DNA from 3 places in the Streptomyces sp. NPDC045846 genome. Region 3 is predicted to be linked to each of the others. Evidence: riboswitches for the same ligand, from Rfam matches in the RefSeq annotation. Region 3 holds a riboswitch; each other region holds the start of a gene.
What was found. Region 3 has a riboswitch for cobalamin ahead of AC07F3_RS28720 (cobalamin biosynthesis protein). Riboswitches for the same ligand answer to the same signal wherever they lie in the genome.
Positions count from the first base shown of each region.

Region 1 (6,163 bases), on a different contig from region 3:
CCTTGCGAGATTGCCCTCTCCCGTCAAGATCAACACCCGTGCGTGGAACGAGGGCCGCGCGCGCACGAGGGAAGCGCAGGAGCAGTGAAGGGTTCCTGCTGGGTTCGGGAGACACCGGACCTCTTGCGCCGGGTGGCCGCGGACGTGCTCGTGCTGCCGAGCGCTGGTCACGCTGCGAAGAAGCAGACCAATGCTGAGCTGGACACTGACCAGGAAGGTGCCTGGCAAAGTGGTGCGATGGAAGGTGCTTGGCACCGGAGCCTCGGTCGTGCCGCTGTACGGCACCCGGTACACCCCGTCCTCGGGAAGAGTCCCCACGACCCAGGCAGCGTTGACAGAGCACCCGAGGTGTTCGTCCATGCCCTCGCTCGCTGAGCCGCCCACATCCTTGCCGCTGGACGCATGAGCTACCGGGCCGTCGCTGGGTGCAGGGTGCGGGTGTGCGGCTCCTCCCCCCCCCGTGAGTCCCGGGGCAACGGTGATTGCGGAAGCAAGGAAGGCCTGCGACGACGTCGCCTCCGCCAACTGGGAGAGCGCCCGACGGTCCCGGTTCGCCGGGGGTGCAGGACGGTTGAGGCCGGCCCCGGGCCGCCGAGATTGGTCACGTGGCGGCGGGGCGGAATCTCCTACGGTCGCGCCTGCGTGGGCAGGGTGAGAATTTCGGCTCCGCCGTCGGTGATCGCGATGGTGTGCTCGCTGTGCGCGGTCCGGCAGCCCGTGGCGCTGCGCAGCGTCCAACCGTCGGCATCGGTGACGAGTGTGGCGGTATCGGCCATGACCCAGGGTTCCAGGGCGAGCAGCAGCCCGGGGCGCAACTTGTATCCGCGGCCGGGCCGTCCGGTGTTCGCCACGTGTGGGTCCTGATGCATGGTCGAGCCGATGCCGTGGCCTCCGAACTCGGTGTTGATCGGGTAGCCCGCCTCGCTGAGGACCGTGCCGATGGCATGGGAGAGGTCGCCGATGCGCGCGCCCGGCTTGGCGGCGGCGATGCCGGCGGCGAGTGCGCGTTCGGTCGTCTCGATCAGCGCGACGCTCTCCGCGGGCCTGGCTTTGCCCACCAGGAAGCTGATCGCGGCGTCGGCAGCCACCCCGCCCATGACTACGGCGAGGTCGAGCGTCAGGAGATCTCCGTCTGCCAGCGTGTAGTGGTGGGGCCGTCCGTGGAGCACACCGTCGTTGACGGCCGTGCAGATGTAGTGCCCGAACGGGCCGCGCCCGAAGGAAGGCGCGTAGTCGACGTAGCAGGACTGCGCCCCCGCCTCGGTGATCATCTCCTTGGCCCACTGGTCGATGTCGAGTAGATTCGTCCCGACGGTGCTGCGTTGCTTCAGCGTGTGCAGGATGTCTCCGACCAGGGCGCCGGTGCTCCTCGCCCGCTCGATCCGCGCGGAGTTCAGGATCTCGATCATGGCTCTCTCGTCTCTTGCCCGTCCAATAACTATCCCGGTCAAACTATACCGGTATTAGAATCGGGCCCATGGTCAGGTTGCCGCTCACCCCCGCCGAGGTAGAACGCGGACGGCGCCTCGGTGCTCTGCTCCGCCGAGCGCGGGGTTGCCGCTCGATGCTGGACGTGGCGCTCGCCTCACACATCTCGCCGGAGACGCTGCGCAAGATCGAATCAGGCCGGGTGGCCACTCCCGCCTTCCCGACCATCGCAGCGATCGCCGACACCCTCGGCCTTTCTCTGGACGCCGTCTGGGCCGAGATCAGCCAGGCGGGAGATGCCGTCGAGACGCATTCGGTGCCGCCCGTCACGCGGTACCCGTCGCTTGTGTCGTAATGCAGTACTCATGCCGAGCTGGGGTGCCGGCACCGGGAGAGGTCCGTGCGGGAAAACGGTTGCCGTCACGGCGGTGCTCTCCAGCGGGTAGGGCAGGTAGGTGCGCCGGTCGGGATCGACGGCCAGTCGTCCGCCTGCCGGAGGCCGGGCCCGCTGCGCGCAGTCTCGGCGTTCGCAGATCCGGCAGCCCAGGCCGATCGGGGTGGCGGCGCGGGGGGTCGTCGAGCGCGACGCCCTCGGCGTAGACGAGCCAGTGGGCGCGGCGCAGTTCGCAGCCGAGGGCGACGGCGAACTCGGCGCGCGGGGCGTGATGGCCGAGAGCTGCGTGCGTGATGGTGCGCGCGACCCAGAAGTACCGCTTGCCGTCCGGCGTTTCGGCGGCCTGGGTCAGGACCCTTCCTGGTGCGAAGAACGCCTCGTACACCGTCCATAGGGGGCAGATGCTGCCGAGCCCGGAGAAGTAGAAGTCGGTCGCGGACTGTCGCTTGGAGATGTTCCCGGCGCGGTCGACGCGCAGGATGGAGAAGGGGGCGCCTCGCCGTCCGGTCCGCTGGAGGGCGCTGAGGCGGTGGCAGACCGTCTCGATGCCGACGCCGAAGCGGGCGGAGAGCAATTCGATGTCATGGCGCACCTGCTCGGCCGCCGTGTGAAAGGCGGTGTGGGGCATGAGGAGCGCGCCCCCGATGGACGTCCTCCGTACCGCGGTCAGCTGGTTCGGCGCCAAGGACCTGACCGAGGGCGACGGCACTCCTGCCGCAAACCGGGCCAAGTCCCTCACCCTGCTGGCCAAGTTGCCCACCGTGGCGGCGGCCGATCAGCGCCGCCACCGGGGCCTGGGCCCGATCCCGCCCGACATCCCTCGGGTATGCCGAGAACTTCTTCCACTTGTGCTTCGGGAGCGTGCCAGACCCGGACGTGGTGCGCTGCTTCGAGATCTCCCTCACGCTGTACGCCGAACACAGCTTCAACGCCTCGACGTTCACCGCCTGTGTGGTCACCTCCACTCTCTCGGACTCTCACAGCGCGGTCACCGCCGCCATCGGCGCGTTGAAGGGGCCCCTGCACGGAGGAGCCAACGAAGCCGTGGTGCACATGCTCCTGGGGATCGGTGACATCACCGAGCAGTTGGCCCACAACGCCCTGATCCGCCGTCGGTCTCGTACGACGGCCCGGATCATCGAGCGGTACCGGCCGGCCTGTCAGAGTGAGGACCCTGAGCCTCAAGTCGACCCGTGAGCTGCGCATTCGTGAGCAAGTGCGCAGGCTCGCCGTCCGGTGCGCCGATTTTGGAAAGGCTTGATTGACGGCCCCTGAGGTGAGCCATACTGTGCACTTGTAGTGAGGGCGTAAGGAAGCTGGTGGGATTCCAGCACGGTCGCGCCACTGTGAGTCCGCCACCGGAAGGTGGCAGGCGAGTCAGACACTGACCCCTCACTCCGCCCGTACAAGCAGAGGGACGCACGATCCCCGAAGGAGGGCTCGCCTTGAGCAGCATTTCCACATCCCCGCGCCCGGCATCCACGCCGGTCGTCCTGCCGGTCTCCAAGTCCGTTCTGTGGCTGGTCACCACCGCGCTGATCGCGCTGGCCGTCTACTACTTCGTCGGTGTCGACCAGGGCGCCGTGTCGGTGTTCGGCAACGACATGCACGTGCACGAGTTCGTCCACGACGCCCGCCACTTCCTCGGTTTCCCCTGCCACTGAGCCACCGGAACCCGGACGTACGGACAACTCGACATGGAAAAGAAGCTCATACTGCGCGGCGTACTCGCCGGCGCAGTCGCGGGCCTGCTCGCCTTCGTCTTCGCCCGGATCTTCGCCGAGCCGCAGATCGCCAAGGCCATCGACTACGAAAGCGGACGCGACGCGGCTCAGGAAGCGCTGGACAAGGCGGCCGGGCTGCACGCCGAGGCCGCAGGTCCCGATCTGTTCAGCCGCACCATCCAGGCCAACGTCGGCATCGGGGTCGGCATCATCTTCTTCGGTATGGCGATGGGCGCCCTGTTCGCCGTCGCCTACACCGTCTGCCTTGGCCGCACCGGCGGACTGCGCGCCCGCAACCTGGCACTGCTTGTCGCAGGCGGCGGATTCCTCGGCATGTATCTGGTGCCGTTCCTGAAGTACCCGGCGAACCCGCCCGCGATCGGCCACGAGGAGACCATCCAGCAACGCAGCGGCCTGTATCTCATCATGGTCGTCTGCTCCGTGGCCTTCCTGGCCGGAGCCGTCTACCTGGGCAAGCGGCTCCAAGCCCGATTCGGCAACTGGAACGCCAGCCTCCTCGCCGGGGCGGCGTTCATCGTGGCCATCGGCATCGTCATGCTGGTCCTGCCCCAGCTCGGTCACCTCTCGTTCAACAAGGCCAACTACGGCAACCATCCCACCGAGACCCCGCTGCCGCTGACGGACCCGAAGGGCAACATCGTCTTCCCGGGCTTCCCCGCCGACGTGTTGTACGCCTTCCGCTTCTACTCGCTCGGCGCGCAGCTCATTCTCTGGACGGCCCTCGGCCTGATCTTCGGTCCGCTGGCGGAACGCCTGCTCAAGCCCGTCAGCCCGGATACCTCCGCTCCCTCACCGGAGTCGGACCCCGTCCCGGCATGACCGGCCCCACCACCAGCGCGGTGATCGAGGAGATCACCGCGCTCGGCCCGTTCTTCGCCCTGCAGACGCACCCGCCCGGGTCACAACTGTCCGAGCCCTGGCAGCCACTGTCCCGTCAACTGATCGAAACTCGCGTGAGCGGCATTCGAGAGTGGCTGGCCGGCGCAGGCGGACAGCCACCGGACGCGGTCGAGACACGGGTCGCGGCTTCCGTGACCCACCTCGGACTTGCCGCCCGGCTGGTCTCACCTCCGCTGGCCGCCGCGGTCCTGCACGGCGTGGTTCTCGCCCCAAAACTCGCGGATCTGCGGTGGCAGCCCGTGATCGGCGGTCCCATTCCGCTCTCACTGCCTGCCGACGTCTTCACGGCCGGCAGCGAAGAATCGCTTCCGCGTCTCGCCGACGAACTGAGCAGTCGGCTGCTGGACGGGCCCCTTCGTGAACTCGCCGACGCCATCGGGCAGTTCTCGGTGTCCCAGCACATCCTGTCCGGGAACGTCGCCTCGGCTGTCAACGGGGCGGTCACCATGATCACCGCCTGCCGCCAGGACGTCTCCGCACGGGCCCGTGCCCTCGCCGACCGCCTCCTGCGGCAGTCTCCCCTGCGCGGCGCGAGCACCGCGGATCCCGACACGGGATTCCGGCGCCGCAGCTGCTGCCTGATCTACCGCGCCGCCCCCGGCGGCCGTGGACCCAAGTGCGGGGATTGCGTCCTGTCCAGCTGACCCGGCCGCTCACCCTGCCTTCACACCCGAAAAGGAAACGCCGTGAGCCGACGCCCCGAGCCCCGAAGAATCGCCCTGGACGGCGCCCCGGTCGTCGCCCTCACCCCACACGAATACGAGCGTCTGCTCCTGGCACGCCGTCAGCTCGGCGGCCAGAGCACACGTATGAGCGCCCTGAACCGGGACTTAACCTTGGCCGCCGGCCTGCTGGAAGAGACCCGGGCAGAACTCTGCGGCTCAGCCGGTCCTGACGGCGCGTGTGCCGCCGGGCGGTTCGGACAGGACGGGGCTCGCCTCTGCTGCCGGATCAGCGCCCTGCTCGACTCCGCCCGGTTCGCCGCACTCTCACGCCCGTCCAGCTCGACCGCCGGCGGTCGAAAGCCGCAGTGACGGACTGTTGGGGCGCGGGACCGGGTGCCTCCTTCGGATCCCGCCTTGGCACACTGGCCGCATGAGTACGGAGCAGCGAGCAATCCTCGTCGTCGGCATCGGAGCGGGCAATCCCGACCACCTGACCCTTGAGGCAGTGAAGGCGATCCGCCGTGCCGATGTCTTCTTCGTCGTCGGCAAGGGCCCCCGCAAGGCCTCCCTGACCGACCTGCGCCACCGGATGATCGAGGAGCACGCGCAGGGACCGTACCGCGTGGTGGAGGTCGACGACCCGAGCCGCGAGCGGCGGCCGATGGACCGGGCCGACTACGCCGCGGCCGTCCAGGACTGGCGCATACGGCGCGGGGAGATCTTCGAGCGGGCGATGCGTGAGGAGATGACGGAAGGAGAGACGGGCGCCTTCCTCGTCTGGGGCGACCCGTCCCTCTACGACAGCACGCTCGGGATTCTTGCGGACATCGCGGATCGCGGCGCGCTCTCGATCGCAGTCGACGTGATCCCGGGCATCACCAGTGTCGCGTCGCTGACGGCTCGGCACCGCATCCCCCTCAATCAGGTGGGGCGGCCGGTGCACATCACTCCGGCTCGGCGGCTCGCCGATGTGGGGCAGAACGACGATGGGGACATCGTCGTCATGCTGGACGCTCATGAGTCGTTCACCC
Region 1 is NZ_JBWKKJ010000015.1:172,246-178,408, reverse strand. Features, by position in the region: gene map (type I methionyl aminopeptidase) at 627-1,409, opposite strand; gene AC07F3_RS34240 (helix-turn-helix domain-containing protein) at 1,478-1,783, shown strand; partial or broken gene AC07F3_RS34235 (helix-turn-helix domain-containing protein) at 1,862-2,552, opposite strand; partial or broken gene AC07F3_RS34230 (citrate/2-methylcitrate synthase) at 2,464-2,896, shown strand; cobalamin riboswitch at 3,080-3,229, shown strand; gene AC07F3_RS34225 (CbtB domain-containing protein) at 3,268-3,486, shown strand; gene AC07F3_RS34220 (CbtA family protein) at 3,520-4,386, shown strand; gene AC07F3_RS34215 ((2Fe-2S)-binding protein) at 4,383-5,111, shown strand; gene cobF (precorrin-6A synthase (deacetylating)) at 5,563-6,163, shown strand, end outside.
Region 1: it holds a riboswitch for cobalamin, as region 3 does, so the genes downstream of both, AC07F3_RS34225 (CbtB domain-containing protein) here and AC07F3_RS28720 (cobalamin biosynthesis protein) in region 3, are expected to answer to the same signal.

Region 2 (6,163 bases), on a different contig from region 3:
CCTTCAAGGCCCTGGGCGCGTCCTGGGCGGTCCACCGCGTCCTCGTCGAACGGGCCGCCGCCGGAGCGGGGCCGGACCCGGTCACCCTGGTGACCGCCACCGACGGCAACCACGGCCGCGCGGTGGCCCGCACGGCCCGCCTGCTCGGCCAGCGCGCCCACGTCTTCGTCCCGCGCGGCGTGCACCCGCTGGCGGTGTCCGCCATCGCCGCCGAACAGGCCGAGGTCACCGAGGTCGCGGGGCCGTACGACGAAGCGGTGCGCCGTGCGGCCGAGATGGCCTCCGGAGCAGACGCGGTGCTGGTCCAGGACACGGCCTGGCCCGGCTACGAGCGGATTCCCGGCTGGATCGTCGAGGGCTACTCCACCCTCTGCGCCGAGATCGACGAGCAGTTGACGGCCGCCGGGGTCGGCGAGGGGCCCGGCCTCGTCGCGGTTCCGGTCGGCGTGGGATCACTCGCCCAGGCCGTGGTCACCCACTACCGCAGCCGCCCCCACGGGCACGCCCCGGCGCTTGTGGTGGTGGAACCGGAGGCCGCGGCCTGCGTGCTGCGGAGCCTCCGGCTTGGCGCGCCGGTCGGCGTCACCACCGGCGCGACCACGATGGCGGGGCTGAACTGCGGGACCCCGTCCAGCATCGCCTGGCCCCATCTGCGCGACGGACTCGACGCGGCCGTCGCCGTGACCGACGCCGACGCCGCCCGCGCCGCGGCCAGCCTCGCGGAGCTCGGCGTCTCCTCGGGGCCCTGCGGTGCGGCGCCGCTCGCCGGGGTGCGGGCGATGCTCACGGGCGTCGGCGCCGACGCCCGCCGTGCGGCGCTGGGGATCGGGCCGGCCTCGGTGATCGTGCTGCTGAGCACCGAGGGCACGGCCGCCAACCCGCACGCGACCTCCGGTCGGACGACGGCGACTTGAGCTCACCTTGATGCCGGGGCCGGACAGGGCGATGCTGACCTGGCACGCTCGGGCGGCCGGGGGCGCAGGCCCGCGCCCCCGGCCGCCCGCTCAGCCCGAGGTCGTGCCCCGCTCACCCCGCCGCCGCTGGGCGTGCAGCTGACGCTGGTGGTCATCCGCCGTGACCGCGCGCAGTCCGGGCACCCGGCGGGGTGCGCCGTCCTCGCCGATGGCCACGAACGTCAGCCGGGCGGTGGCCACTTCGGCGGTGGGCCCCGAGGCGTTCCACCGCTCGGCGCTCACCCGTACGCCCACGTCCATCGAGGTGCGGCCCGCGTACTCCACGCAGGCGCGCACGCTCACCAGATCGCCCGCGTGGACGGGCAGCAGGAAGGTCATCCGGTCGACCGAGACGGTCACCGCGGGGCAGCCCGCGTGGCGTCCGGCGGCCGCCGCGGCGGCGTCGTCGATGAGTTTCATGATGACGCCGCCGTGGATGGTCCCGTACAGGTTGGTGTCGTGCTCGCTCATGATGTGGGCGAGCGTGACGTCCGAGTCGGCCGGGGCCTTGTGGGCCGGGCGGCCGGTGATGGTGTCCACGTCACAGTGCCTTTCAGTGCGGGGCGGGGAGGTGGCGCCGGGCCGCGCGGGCCGCCGCCGTCATCCGTTCCAGGGCCGGGCGGACCTCGGCCCAGTCCCGGGTCTTCAGACCGCAGTCGGGATTGATCCACAGCCGCTCGGCCGGTACGGAGCGCAGGGCCCGGGCGATGAGGCGCGCGGTCTCCTCCTCGTCCGGGACGCGGGGCGAGTGGATGTCGTACACGCCCGGGCCGACCTCGCGCGGATAGCCCGCCGCGGCCAGCTCGTCCGCCACGCGCATGTGGGAGCGGGCCGCTTCGAGGCTGATGACGTCAGCGTCCAGGTCGTCGATGGCGGAGAGGATCTCCCCGAACTCGGCGTAGCACATGTGGGTGTGGATCTGGGTGTCCGGGCGCACCCCGCTCGTGGTGAGGCGGAAGGCCTCGGTGGCCCAGGCCAGGTAGGCGGGGCGGTTGGCCGCCCGCAGCGGCAGCGTTTCGCGCAGGGCCGGTTCGTCGACCTGGATCACCGAAGTGCCGCTGGTCTCCAGGTCGTTGACCTCGTCGCGCAGGGCCAGGGCGACCTGGTGGGCGGTGTCGGCGAGCGGCTGGTCGTCGCGGACGAAGGACCACGCGAGCATGGTGACCGGTCCCGTGAGCATGCCCTTGACGGGACGGCCGGTGAGGGACTGGGCGTACGCCGTCCAGCGGACCGTCATCGGTTCCGGCCGGGAGATGTCGCCCGCCAGGACCGGCGGGCGGACGTAGCGGGTGCCGTACGACTGGACCCAGCCGTGCTGCGTGGTGAGGCAGCCGGTGAGCCGTTCGGCGAAGTACTGGACCATGTCGTTGCGTTCGGGCTCACCGTGCACCAGGACGTCGATGCCGGTCTTCTCCTGGAAGGAGACCACCTCGCGGATCTCGGCCTCGATGCGCTCCTCGTACGCGCCGGCCCCGATGCGTCCGGCGCGCAGGTCGGCGCGGGCGGTGCGCAGTTCTCCGGTCTGCGGGAACGAGCCGATCGTCGTCGTGGGCAGCGGCGGCAGCCGCAGCTGGGCGTGCTGGGCGGCGGCCCGGTGTGCGTACGGATGGGCGCGGTGGGTGTCGGCGTCGGTGACGGCGGCGGCCCGGGCGCGCACCGCCGGGTCCCTGGTGACGGCCGAGGCGGCGCGGGAGGCCAAGTCGGCCCGGTTGGCGGCGAGTTCGGCGGTGATCGCGCCCGTTCCGCCGGTCAGGCCGCGGGCCAGGGTGACGATTTCGGCCGTCTTCTGCCGGGCGAACGCGAGCCAGCGGCCGATCTGCGGCTCGATGCCGCGTTCGGCGGCCGCGTCGAGCGGGACGTGGAGCAGCGAGCAGGAGGCGGCGACGTCCACCCGGTCGGCGAGGCCGAGCAGCGTGGCCAGGGTGGACAGCGACCTCTCCAGGTCGTTGATCCATACGTTGCGTCCGTCGACCACCCCCGCCACGAGCCGCTTGCCGGGGAGCCCGCCGACCGCGGCGAGGTCGGCGAGGTTCGCGGCGGCGGGCCCGGTGAAGTCCAGGGCGAGCCCCTCGACGGGTGACTTGGCGAGCACCGCGAGCGCCTCGCCGAGCCGGTCGAAGTAGGAGGCGACCAGGAGCTTGGGGCGGTCGGTGAGGGTGCCGAGCTCGCGATAGGCGCGGGCGGCGGCGTTCAGCTCGGCGGGGGTGCGGTCCTGCACGAGAGCGGGCTCGTCCAGCTGCACCCAGGCGGCACCCGCCGCCCGCAGATCGGCCAGCACCCGCGCGTACACGGGCAGCAGCCGGTCCAGGAGGGTCAGCGGCTGGAAGTCGTCGGCCACCCCGGGGGCGGGCTTGGCCAGCAGGAGGTAGGTCACCGGACCCACGAGCACGGGGCGCGGAGCGTGTCCGAGTGCGAGGGCCTCTTCGAGTTGCCCGACCTGCCGGGAGGAGTCCGCGGTGAACACGGTGTCGGGGCCCAACTCCGGCACCAGATAGTGGTAGTTCGTGTTGAACCACTTCGTCATCTCCAGCGGCGCCGCGTCCTGGGTGCCGCGCGCCATGGCGAAGTAGCCGTCGAGGGCGCATCCGCCGCCCTCGGCGGACCGGGAGACCGGGGAGCGGTCGGCCGAGGCGGCGGCGCGGTGGCGCTCGGGGATCGCGCCCACCATGACGGTGGTGTCGAGGACATGGTCGTAGTACGAGAAGTCGCCGGTGGGCACTTCGGTGATCCCGGCGGAGGCCAGTTCCCGCCAGTTGGTGCGGCGCAGTTCGGCGGCGGTGCGCCGCAGTTCGTCGGCGCCGACGCGGCCCTTCCAGTAACCCTCGACGGCCTTCTTCAGTTCCCGGTTCGGGCCTTGCCGGGGGTAGCCGTACACGGTGGCGTGGGTCTCGGCGGCTGTGGGCTCGGTTGCCACGAGTCTCTCCTTCGCGAGCTCTTCGGTGGAGCGAACCCGGGACCGGGCGAAGGCGCGAAGGGACGACGGACCGAAAGGCGCGGCGCATGTGCCGTCACCGTCGGTGCGTACGCCGACCCGCCCTCGAGGTCACCGGGATCTCCGCGCGCGATCGGTCGCGCACGGGCAGTGGCAGGTCTTCGGACTCGCGGGCACGCCTCGTGACGTACGAGGCATCTACTGGCCGTCGCTTCCCAGGCCCGGCCGGGCCCAGTGCGTATGACGGCGGTCGTTCCCGCTCACCGCTGCGGGGCAGTCCCGGATTCCCACCGGGTTCCCTCTTGCGACGCATCCCGCCTGGCGGACGGGGCGAACCAGCTGCACCAGCAGCCTAGATGCTCGACCGGCGCCCCGGGAACCGCATTTCGGCGGCCCGCGCGGTGAGCTGCGGCACGTGGCGGCCCTGGCGGCGCCACACCGCGCGTCCGGCGCCGGTCAGCGGCTCCCGGTGAGGACCCGGCGGGCCAGGGTGAGTGCCGGGTCGCGGCCGTGGGCGAGGTCGTCCTCGGTGAAGACGGGGGTGCGCAACTGGGGCGGGATGCCCGGGCCGTCGAAGCTGTGGCCGGCGCGGTCGAGGTACTTCTCGTTGGGCAGGACGGCCGCCCAGTCCTTGGCCAGGGGGCGGAACAGGACGTCGGAGAAGACTCCCTGAGTGTTCTCGCCGATGCGGGTCACCCGGGGTGCGCGGCCCATCAGCGCCTGCGTGAACGTCTCCGCGGCGCTGACGGAACTCCCGCTCGTGAGCAGCGCCACGGGCCCGGTCCAGCGCGGGGCCGGGGCGGGGTGCACGACGATCGGCTGCGGGCGGGTGTAGCGGGCCGGATCGTCGGGGCCGTCGCGGGCGACCTTCGTGTAGGCCGTGTACGCGCGGTCGGTGAGGCGCGCGGCGATCCGCAGGCCGAGCGCGTCGGAGCCGCCTCCGTTGAGACGGCAGTCGATCACCAGGCCGCGCGGTCGGGCCGCGGGGGCGCCGGGCGGGATCAACGCGTCCAGGGCCCGGTCGAGTTCGGCCGCCTGCTGCTGGTAGCTGTCCCCGGCGGCGTACCCCTCGAAGGAGTCGATCCTCAGGTAGCCGACCCGGTCGGGGAGTTCGCCGACGACGAGCTTGCCCTGGCCGAACGTCCGCACGGGGGCCACGAGTTGGCGGGCTACGGCCTCGGCCGCCCGCCCGCGCAGCTCCGGGGTCGGCACCCTGGTTCCGGGCCGCAGCCCGAAGTAGACGGTCCTGCCCTCGTGGATCAGCGCCGTGTGGGCGTCGTGCAGCGGGCGGATCATGTCGGTGAGGATCCGCTGGAGCTCCGCGTCGGTGGTGCCCGGCGTGACGAGGGGGCGGTAACGGTCGCGGACCGCCTGCCAGTTGACGCCCTTGGCGGCGAAGAAGGGGTAGTTCTCCGCGAAGGTGGCCCAGAAGCGGTCGAACACCGCGAGCGGCCCCTCCTCCGCGGGCCGCCGGCACCGCTCGGGCAGGGCGGGCAGCCGCTTCAGATGACGTACGCCCGCCGCGTCGTCGGGCGCGAGGACGGCGTGCCCGTGCCCGTCGGGGGTGACCGTCATCGTCGCGACCGGGCCCTCGCCGTAGCGGGTCGCACCGGCCGGTCCCGGGGCGCCGACCTGGTCGGCGGTGACGGCGCCCGGCAGACAGCTGACCCGGGTCGTGTCGTACGTGGCGAGCTTCCCGTTCCCGATCGTCACCAGGGTGCCGTAACCGTCCATGCGCCACACCCCGTCCAGCGGCCCGCGCCCGGACGGGGCCGCGGACGCCGTACCGGCCGCCGTGACCGCCAGGGCGAGGGCCAGCGAGAGCGCCGCCGCCCGGGACGACATCCGTACACGCACCATGTGTGAGCCCCTCCCCGTGCCAAACCGACGATAGCGGCGGCCCCCGCCGTGGACATCGCCCACACGGGTCGACCCCGCCCTCCTTGAGCAGGAGCGATCCGTGGTGGAACGGAACGTGAGGAGGATGGACACCCTAGGCTTCCCTCTGGCATCCGGCCCCCGATCCCAGGAGCGCGCACCGTGTTCGACCTTGCACCGGAGTACCCGTACCCCGACGGCCACCGGCCCGACGAGGCGCCCGCGCCGCACGCGCTGCTCGCGCCCGTGACCGGCTTCCTGGGCACCTGGTACGGCCGGGGCGAAGGCGGATATCCCACCCTCGCCGGGGACTTCGCGTACGCGCAGGAGGTCACCTTCAGCCACGACGGCCGCCCCTTCCTGCGGTACGAGGCCCGCGCCTGGCTGCTCGACGAGGACG
Region 2 is NZ_JBWKKJ010000001.1:952,043-958,205, forward strand. Features, by position in the region: gene AC07F3_RS04220 (diaminopropionate ammonia-lyase) at 1-914, shown strand, start outside; gene AC07F3_RS04225 (acyl-CoA thioesterase) at 1,005-1,493, opposite strand; gene metE (5-methyltetrahydropteroyltriglutamate--homocysteine S-methyltransferase) at 1,507-3,867, opposite strand; cobalamin riboswitch at 4,021-4,241, opposite strand; gene AC07F3_RS04235 (S41 family peptidase) at 4,342-5,745, opposite strand; gene AC07F3_RS04240 (heme-binding beta-barrel domain-containing protein) at 5,926-6,163, shown strand, end outside.
Region 2: it holds a riboswitch for cobalamin, as region 3 does, so the genes downstream of both, metE (5-methyltetrahydropteroyltriglutamate--homocysteine S-methyltransferase) here and AC07F3_RS28720 (cobalamin biosynthesis protein) in region 3, are expected to answer to the same signal.

Region 3 (6,163 bases):
CGTGCCCCTGACCTGGCGGCCTTCGAGGTCGACGGCGACGGTGTCGGCGGGCCCGAGCAGGTCGTAGGGGACGCCCGTCGGGGTGACCAGGATCAGCTCGCCCACCCGGACCGACACGTTGCCCGAGGTGCCGACGACCAGCCCTTCGGCCGCGGTCCTGCGCGCGGTGTCGACCAGTTCGGCCCATGCGTCGGCGGTCGCCGTGTCGTCGTCGCTCATGCGGCCGATCCTGCCAGGGCGGGAGCGGCCGGGGCACGCGGGCCGAAACGTGATCTTCCACTAGCCTCTGGGTGCTTTGTGCCGTAACACCGCAATTCTGGGGGGACATCATGGCCCGTGACCGCAATCCGTTCCCGCCCCGGGCGCGGGCCGCGCTCACGGCGTCCGTGGCCGCGGCCGTCCTCGGCTGTGCGGCGCTCACGGCGCTGCCCGGTGCGTCGGCCGCGGACAAGCCGCTCGGCCACGACGTGTCCTCGCACCAGAGGAACGTCGACTGGGGTTCGGCGAAGGGCCGCGGGGCGTCCTTCGTCTATGTGAAGGCGACCGAGTCGACCTCGTACCGCAACCCCTACTTCGGGCAGCAGTACGACGGCGCCCGGCAGGCGGGGCTGGTCCGGGGGGCCTATCACTTCGCGGTGCCCGACCAGTCGTCCGGCCGGGTTCAGGCCGACTTCTTCGTGCGCAACGGGGGCGGCTGGTCGGCCGACGGCTGGACGCTGCCGCCCGCGGTCGACCTGGAGCACAACCCGTACGGCAAGGACGCCAAGGGCGGCAGCGGCGACAAGTGCTACGGCCTGAAACCCGCCGCGATGACCGCCTGGATCGCCGGGTTCAGCGACGAGGTGCTGCGGCGCACGGGACGGCGGCCGGTGATTTACACGACCGCCGGATGGTGGAACGCCTGCACCGGCCGCAGCCGGGCCTTCGCCGCGGCCCATCCCCTCTGGCTCGCCCGGTACGCGAGCACGCCGGGCGCGCTGCCGGCGGGCTGGTCGTACTGGACGTTCTGGCAGTACGAGAACGGGAGCGGGAGCCTGCCGGGTGACCAGAATCTCTTCAACGGCACGTCCGAGCAGTTGAGGCGGTTCGCGGCCGGGCGGTGAACGGGCTCGCCGGCCCGGCGGGCGGCGAGAAGTGGCCACGGACACCATCGCGCCCGCCCCAGTTCATCTTCCGTTCACTCAGGTTACTTACGTTCGTCCAGCCACTGACGTCGAACGATTGCCTGGGTAAATGGAACACATCACGCTGCTGCTCGCGATTGTGATCGTGACAGCTCTCGTGTTCGATTTCACGAACGGTTTCCATGACACCGCCAACGCGATGGCCACCACCATCTCGACCGGCGCCCTGAAGCCCAAGACGGCGGTCGCCATGTCCGCCGCGCTCAACCTGGTCGGCGCGTTCCTGTCGGTGGAGGTCGCCAAGACGATCTCCGGCGGGATCATCGACGAGAAAGGCATCAGAACCGAGGTCATCTTCGCGGCCCTCGTCGGTGCCATCCTGTGGAACCTGCTGACCTGGCTGCTCGGGCTGCCGTCCAGCTCCTCGCACGCCCTGTTCGGCGGCCTCATCGGCGCCGCGGTCATGTCGGCCGGCTGGTCCTCGGTCAACGGCTCCACCGTCGTCACCAAGGTGCTGCTCCCCGCCGTCGCCGCCCCGATCGTCGCGGGCATCGCCGCGATGCTGGCCACCCGGCTGACGTACCGGATCAACCGGAACACCGACGAGAAGGCCACCGCCAAGGGCTACCGTGCGGGCCAGATCGCCTCGGCCGGCCTCGTCTCGCTCGCCCACGGCACCAACGACGCCCAGAAGACGATGGGCATCATCACCCTCGCCCTGGTGACCGGCGGCGTGCTGCACCCGGGCTCGAACCCCCCGCTGTGGGTCATCGTGTCGGCCGGTCTTGCCATCGCGATGGGCACCTACATCGGCGGCTGGCGCATCATCCGCACCATGGGCAAGGGCCTCACCGAGCTCCGCCCGCCGCAGGGCTTCGCCGCCCAGACCGGTGCCGCCACCGTCATCCTGGCCTCCTCGCACATCGGCTTCTCGCTCTCCACCACCCAGGTCTGCTCGGGCTCCGTCATGGGCGCGGGCCTCGGCCGCAAGGGCGGTGTGGTCCGCTGGTCCACCGCGACCCGCATGGCCGTCGCCTGGGTCCTGACGCTGCCGGCCGCCGCCCTGGTCGGCGCGGGTGCCGAGTTCCTCACCAAGCAGGGCCCCTGGGGCATCGTCGCCGTCGCCATCCTCCTGATCGCCGGTTCCGGCACCATCTGGAAGCTGTCGCGCCGCCAGCCGGTCGACCACCACAACGTCACCGCCGACGAGATCGGCGCGGCCTCCGAGGCCGAGCCCGCCGGCGTCGTCACCACCGCGATCGCCGCGGTCACCCCGCCCCCGACCGGCGCGGCCGTCGCGGCCACCGACCTCAAGGCCACGATCCAGGCCCCGGCCCCGGTGACCCCCGCCGACCCGCCCACCCCGGCGACGGTCTGACCCCGGTCCTCCGGCACAGCTAAGGAATCCTCATGCACATCGACTGGGCAGCTCTCGGCTCCGTCTTCGGCGTCAGCCTCGCGGTGACCGTCGGCCTGGTGGGCCTGTTCACCCTCGGCATCGTCGGCCTCAGCAAGCGCGAGGCGGCGGCATCCGGCACCGCCAGCGGCGCCCCGGCCGTGGCCCGCACCGGCGCGTACGCCTGCTTCGCGCTCTGCGCGGCGGCCGTGGCGTACGGGATCTATCTGATCGTCGCCTGACCCACAGGCACCATCCGAGCCGCCCTCCGGCCTGTGCCGGGGGGCGCTTCGCTGTGGCACCACCCACTCTCTCGCGCCGCAGGTCAACAGCAAGTTGACGGGTGTTCTCGCAGCGTGGTGGACTGCACCGGCCAGCTACGGCGGCAGAAGAGGAAGCCGGTGCGAATCCGGCGCGGTCCCGCCACTGTCACCGGGGAGTGATCCCCGTGAGCCAGGAACTCTCACCGCCGGTCACGTCGAACCAGGGCGCGGACACCCTGAGTGAGGACATACCGCCATGCGCGCCTGCCAGTTGAGACTTTCCGGACCTTCCCGCGACGCCCTGGCGGGCTGACCGCATGCGGGCCGATCGCACCTTCGCCTACGGCGCCACCGCCGGACTCCTCGGCGACCTCCTGCTCGGCGATCCACGCCGCGGGCATCCGGTCGCCGCGTTCGGCCGCGCGGCCGGCGCCGTCGAGCGCGTCCTGTGGCGCGACCACCGCGGCCGGGGCGCGCTGCACACCCTGCTGTGCGCGGGCGGCGCCGCGGGCGCCGCGGCCCTCCTCTCCCGCGCCGTACGGAACCGACCGGCCGCGTCCGTCGCGCTGACCGCCGCCGCCACCTGGGCCGTGGTGGGCGGCACCTCGCTCGGCCGCGAGGCGCGGGCGATCGGCGGCGCGCTCGCCGCGGGCGACGTGGAGGTGGCCCGGGAGCGCCTCCCGCACCTGTGCGGGCGCGACCCGCAGTCCCTGGACGCCGACGGCATCGCGCGGGCCGTCGTCGAGTCGGTCGCCGAGAACACCTCGGACGCCGTCGTCGGCGCCCTGGTGTGGGGCGCGCTCGCGGGAGTGCCGGGCCTCGTGGGCTTCCGGGCCGTCAACACGCTGGACGCGATGGTCGGGCACAAGTCGGCCAGGTACCGCAGGTACGGCTGGGCCTCGGCGCGCCTTGACGACGTGGCGGGCTGGCCGGGCGCCCGGCTCACCGCCGCGCTCGCCGCGCTGGCCGGCCCGGACACCAGGGGCGCGGTACGGGCCTGGCGGGCCGATGCCGCCCAGCATCCGAGCCCCAACGCGGGCCCCGTCGAGGCCGCGTTCGCGGGCGCTCTCGGCGTACGCCTGGGCGGCACGCTCTCCTACGCCGGACGCGTCGAGCACCGGCCGGTCCTGAACGGCCCGGGGCGGGCCGTGGAAGTCGCCGACATCGAACGGGCGGTACGGCTCTCGCGCACGGTGGGCTGGCTGACGCTGGCCACGGCCGTCGCGGCGAGGGCCGCTGTGAGGAAGGGACGTATATGGGTGGCGGGCTGCTGATCGCGGGCACGACCTCGGACGCGGGCAAGAGCGTCGTCACGGCCGGGATCTGCCGGTGGCTGGTCAGGCAGGGCGTCAAGGTCGCGCCGTTCAAGGGCCAGAACATGTCGCTGAACTCGTTCGTCACGCGCGAGGGCGCGGAGATCGGCCGGGCGCAGGCGATGCAGGCACAGGCGGCGCGCGTGGAGCCCACCGCGCTGATGAACCCCGTGCTGCTCAAGCCCGGGAGCGACCGCTCGAGCCAGGTCGTCCTCATGGGGAAGCCGGTGGGCGAGTTGAGCGCCCGCGGGTTCTTCGGCTCCGCCGACCCGTCCTCGGGCCGGGCCCTGCGCGGGGGCGGCCGGGAGGCGCTGCTCGGCACCGTCCTGGAGTGCCTGGAGGAGCTCCGGGGCACGTATGACGCCGTGATCTGCGAGGGGGCGGGCAGCCCGGCCGAGATCAATCTGCGGCGCACCGACATCGTCAACATGGGCATCGCGCGGGCCGCGCGGCTGCCCGTCGTGGTGGTCGGCGACATCGACCGCGGCGGGGTGTTCGCCTCGTTCTTCGGGACGACGGCGCTGCTGAGCCCCGAGGACCAGGCGCTGGTCGCCGGGTACGTCGTCAACAAGTTCCGGGGCGACGTCTCGCTCCTGGAGCCCGGCATCGAGATGCTGCGCGGCCTCACCGGCCGGCACACCTACGGGATCCTGCCGTACGCCCACGGCCTCGGCATCGACGAGGAGGACGGGCTCAGGGTGTCGATGCGCGGCGCCGTGCGCGAGTCCGTGGTGGCGCCGCCGGTCGGCGAGGACGTGCTGCGGGTCGCGGTGTGCGCGGTGCCGTTGATGTCCAACTTCACCGACGTGGACGCGCTCGCGGCCGAACCCGGGGTGGTCGTCCGCTTCGTGGACCGGCCCGAGGAGCTCGCCGACGCCGACCTCGTGGTGGTGCCGGGCACGCGCGGCACGGTGCGCGCCCTGGAGTGGCTGCGCGAGCGCGGCCTCGCGGCGGAGCTGGCGCGCCGGGCCGCCGCGGACCGTCCGGTGCTCGGCATCTGCGGCGGCTTCCAGCTGCTCGGCGAGCACATCGAGGACGACATCGAGTCGAAGGCGGGCTCGGTGCCCGGCCTCGGACTGCTGCCGGTACGGGTGCGGTTCGCCGTCGACAAGACCCTGGCCCGGCCCGTCGGCGAGGCCCTCGGCGAGCCCGTCGAGGGGTACGAGATCCACCACGGCGTGGCCGAGGTCCTGGGCGGGGAGCCGTTCCTGGACGGCTGCCGCGTCGGCGCGGTGTGGGGCACGCACTGGCACGGCTCCCTGGAGAGCGACGGGTTCCGGCGCCGCTTCCTCGAAGAGGTCGCCGGGGCCGCGGGCCGCCGGTTCGTGCCCGCTCCGGACACCTCGTTCGGGGCGCTGCGCGAGGAGCAGCTGGACCGGCTCGGCGACTTGATCGAAGAACACGCGGACACCGGCGCCCTGTTGCGGCTGATCGAGCAGGGCCCGCCCGCCGGGCTGCCCTTCATCCCGCCGGGGGCGCCGTGACCACCCCGGCCGCGCCGCGGCGTACAGCACTACTCGAAGGAGAGATCGGCACATGAGCACCCGGTATCCGTTCACCGCCGTCGTCGGCATGGACGACCTGCGCCTCGCGCTGCTCCTGAACGCCGTCAGCCCGGCGGTGGGCGGTGTCCTCGTGCGGGGTGAGAAGGGCACCGCGAAGAGCACCGCCGTACGGGCGCTCGCGGATCTGCTGCCCGAGGTGGCGGTCGTGGCGGGCTGCCGCTTCAGCTGCGACCCGGCCGCGCCCGACCCGCGGTGCCCGGACGGCCCGCACGAGAGCGGACCGGGTGCTGCCCGCGCGGCCCGCATGGTCGAGCTCCCGGTCGGCGCCTCCGAGGACCGCCTGGTGGGCGCCCTCGACATCGAACGGGCCCTCGGCGAGGGCGTGAAGGCCTTCGAGCCGGGTCTGCTCGCGGACGCGCACCGCGGCATCCTGTACGTCGACGAGGTCAACCTGCTGCACGACCACCTCATCGACCTGCTGCTCGACGCCGCCGCGATGGGGTCCTCCTACGTCGAGCGCGAGGGCGTCTCGGTGCGGCACGCCGCCCGGTTCCTCCTGGTC
Region 3 is NZ_JBWKKJ010000010.1:369,907-376,069, reverse strand. Features, by position in the region: gene AC07F3_RS28740 (class II aldolase/adducin family protein) at 1-219, opposite strand, end outside; gene AC07F3_RS28735 (lysozyme) at 330-1,103, shown strand; gene AC07F3_RS28730 (inorganic phosphate transporter) at 1,234-2,502, shown strand; gene AC07F3_RS28725 (hypothetical protein) at 2,535-2,762, shown strand; cobalamin riboswitch at 2,864-3,002, shown strand; gene AC07F3_RS28720 (cobalamin biosynthesis protein) at 3,101-4,057, shown strand; gene AC07F3_RS28715 (cobyric acid synthase) at 4,039-5,580, shown strand; gene AC07F3_RS28710 (putative cobaltochelatase) at 5,633-6,163, shown strand, end outside.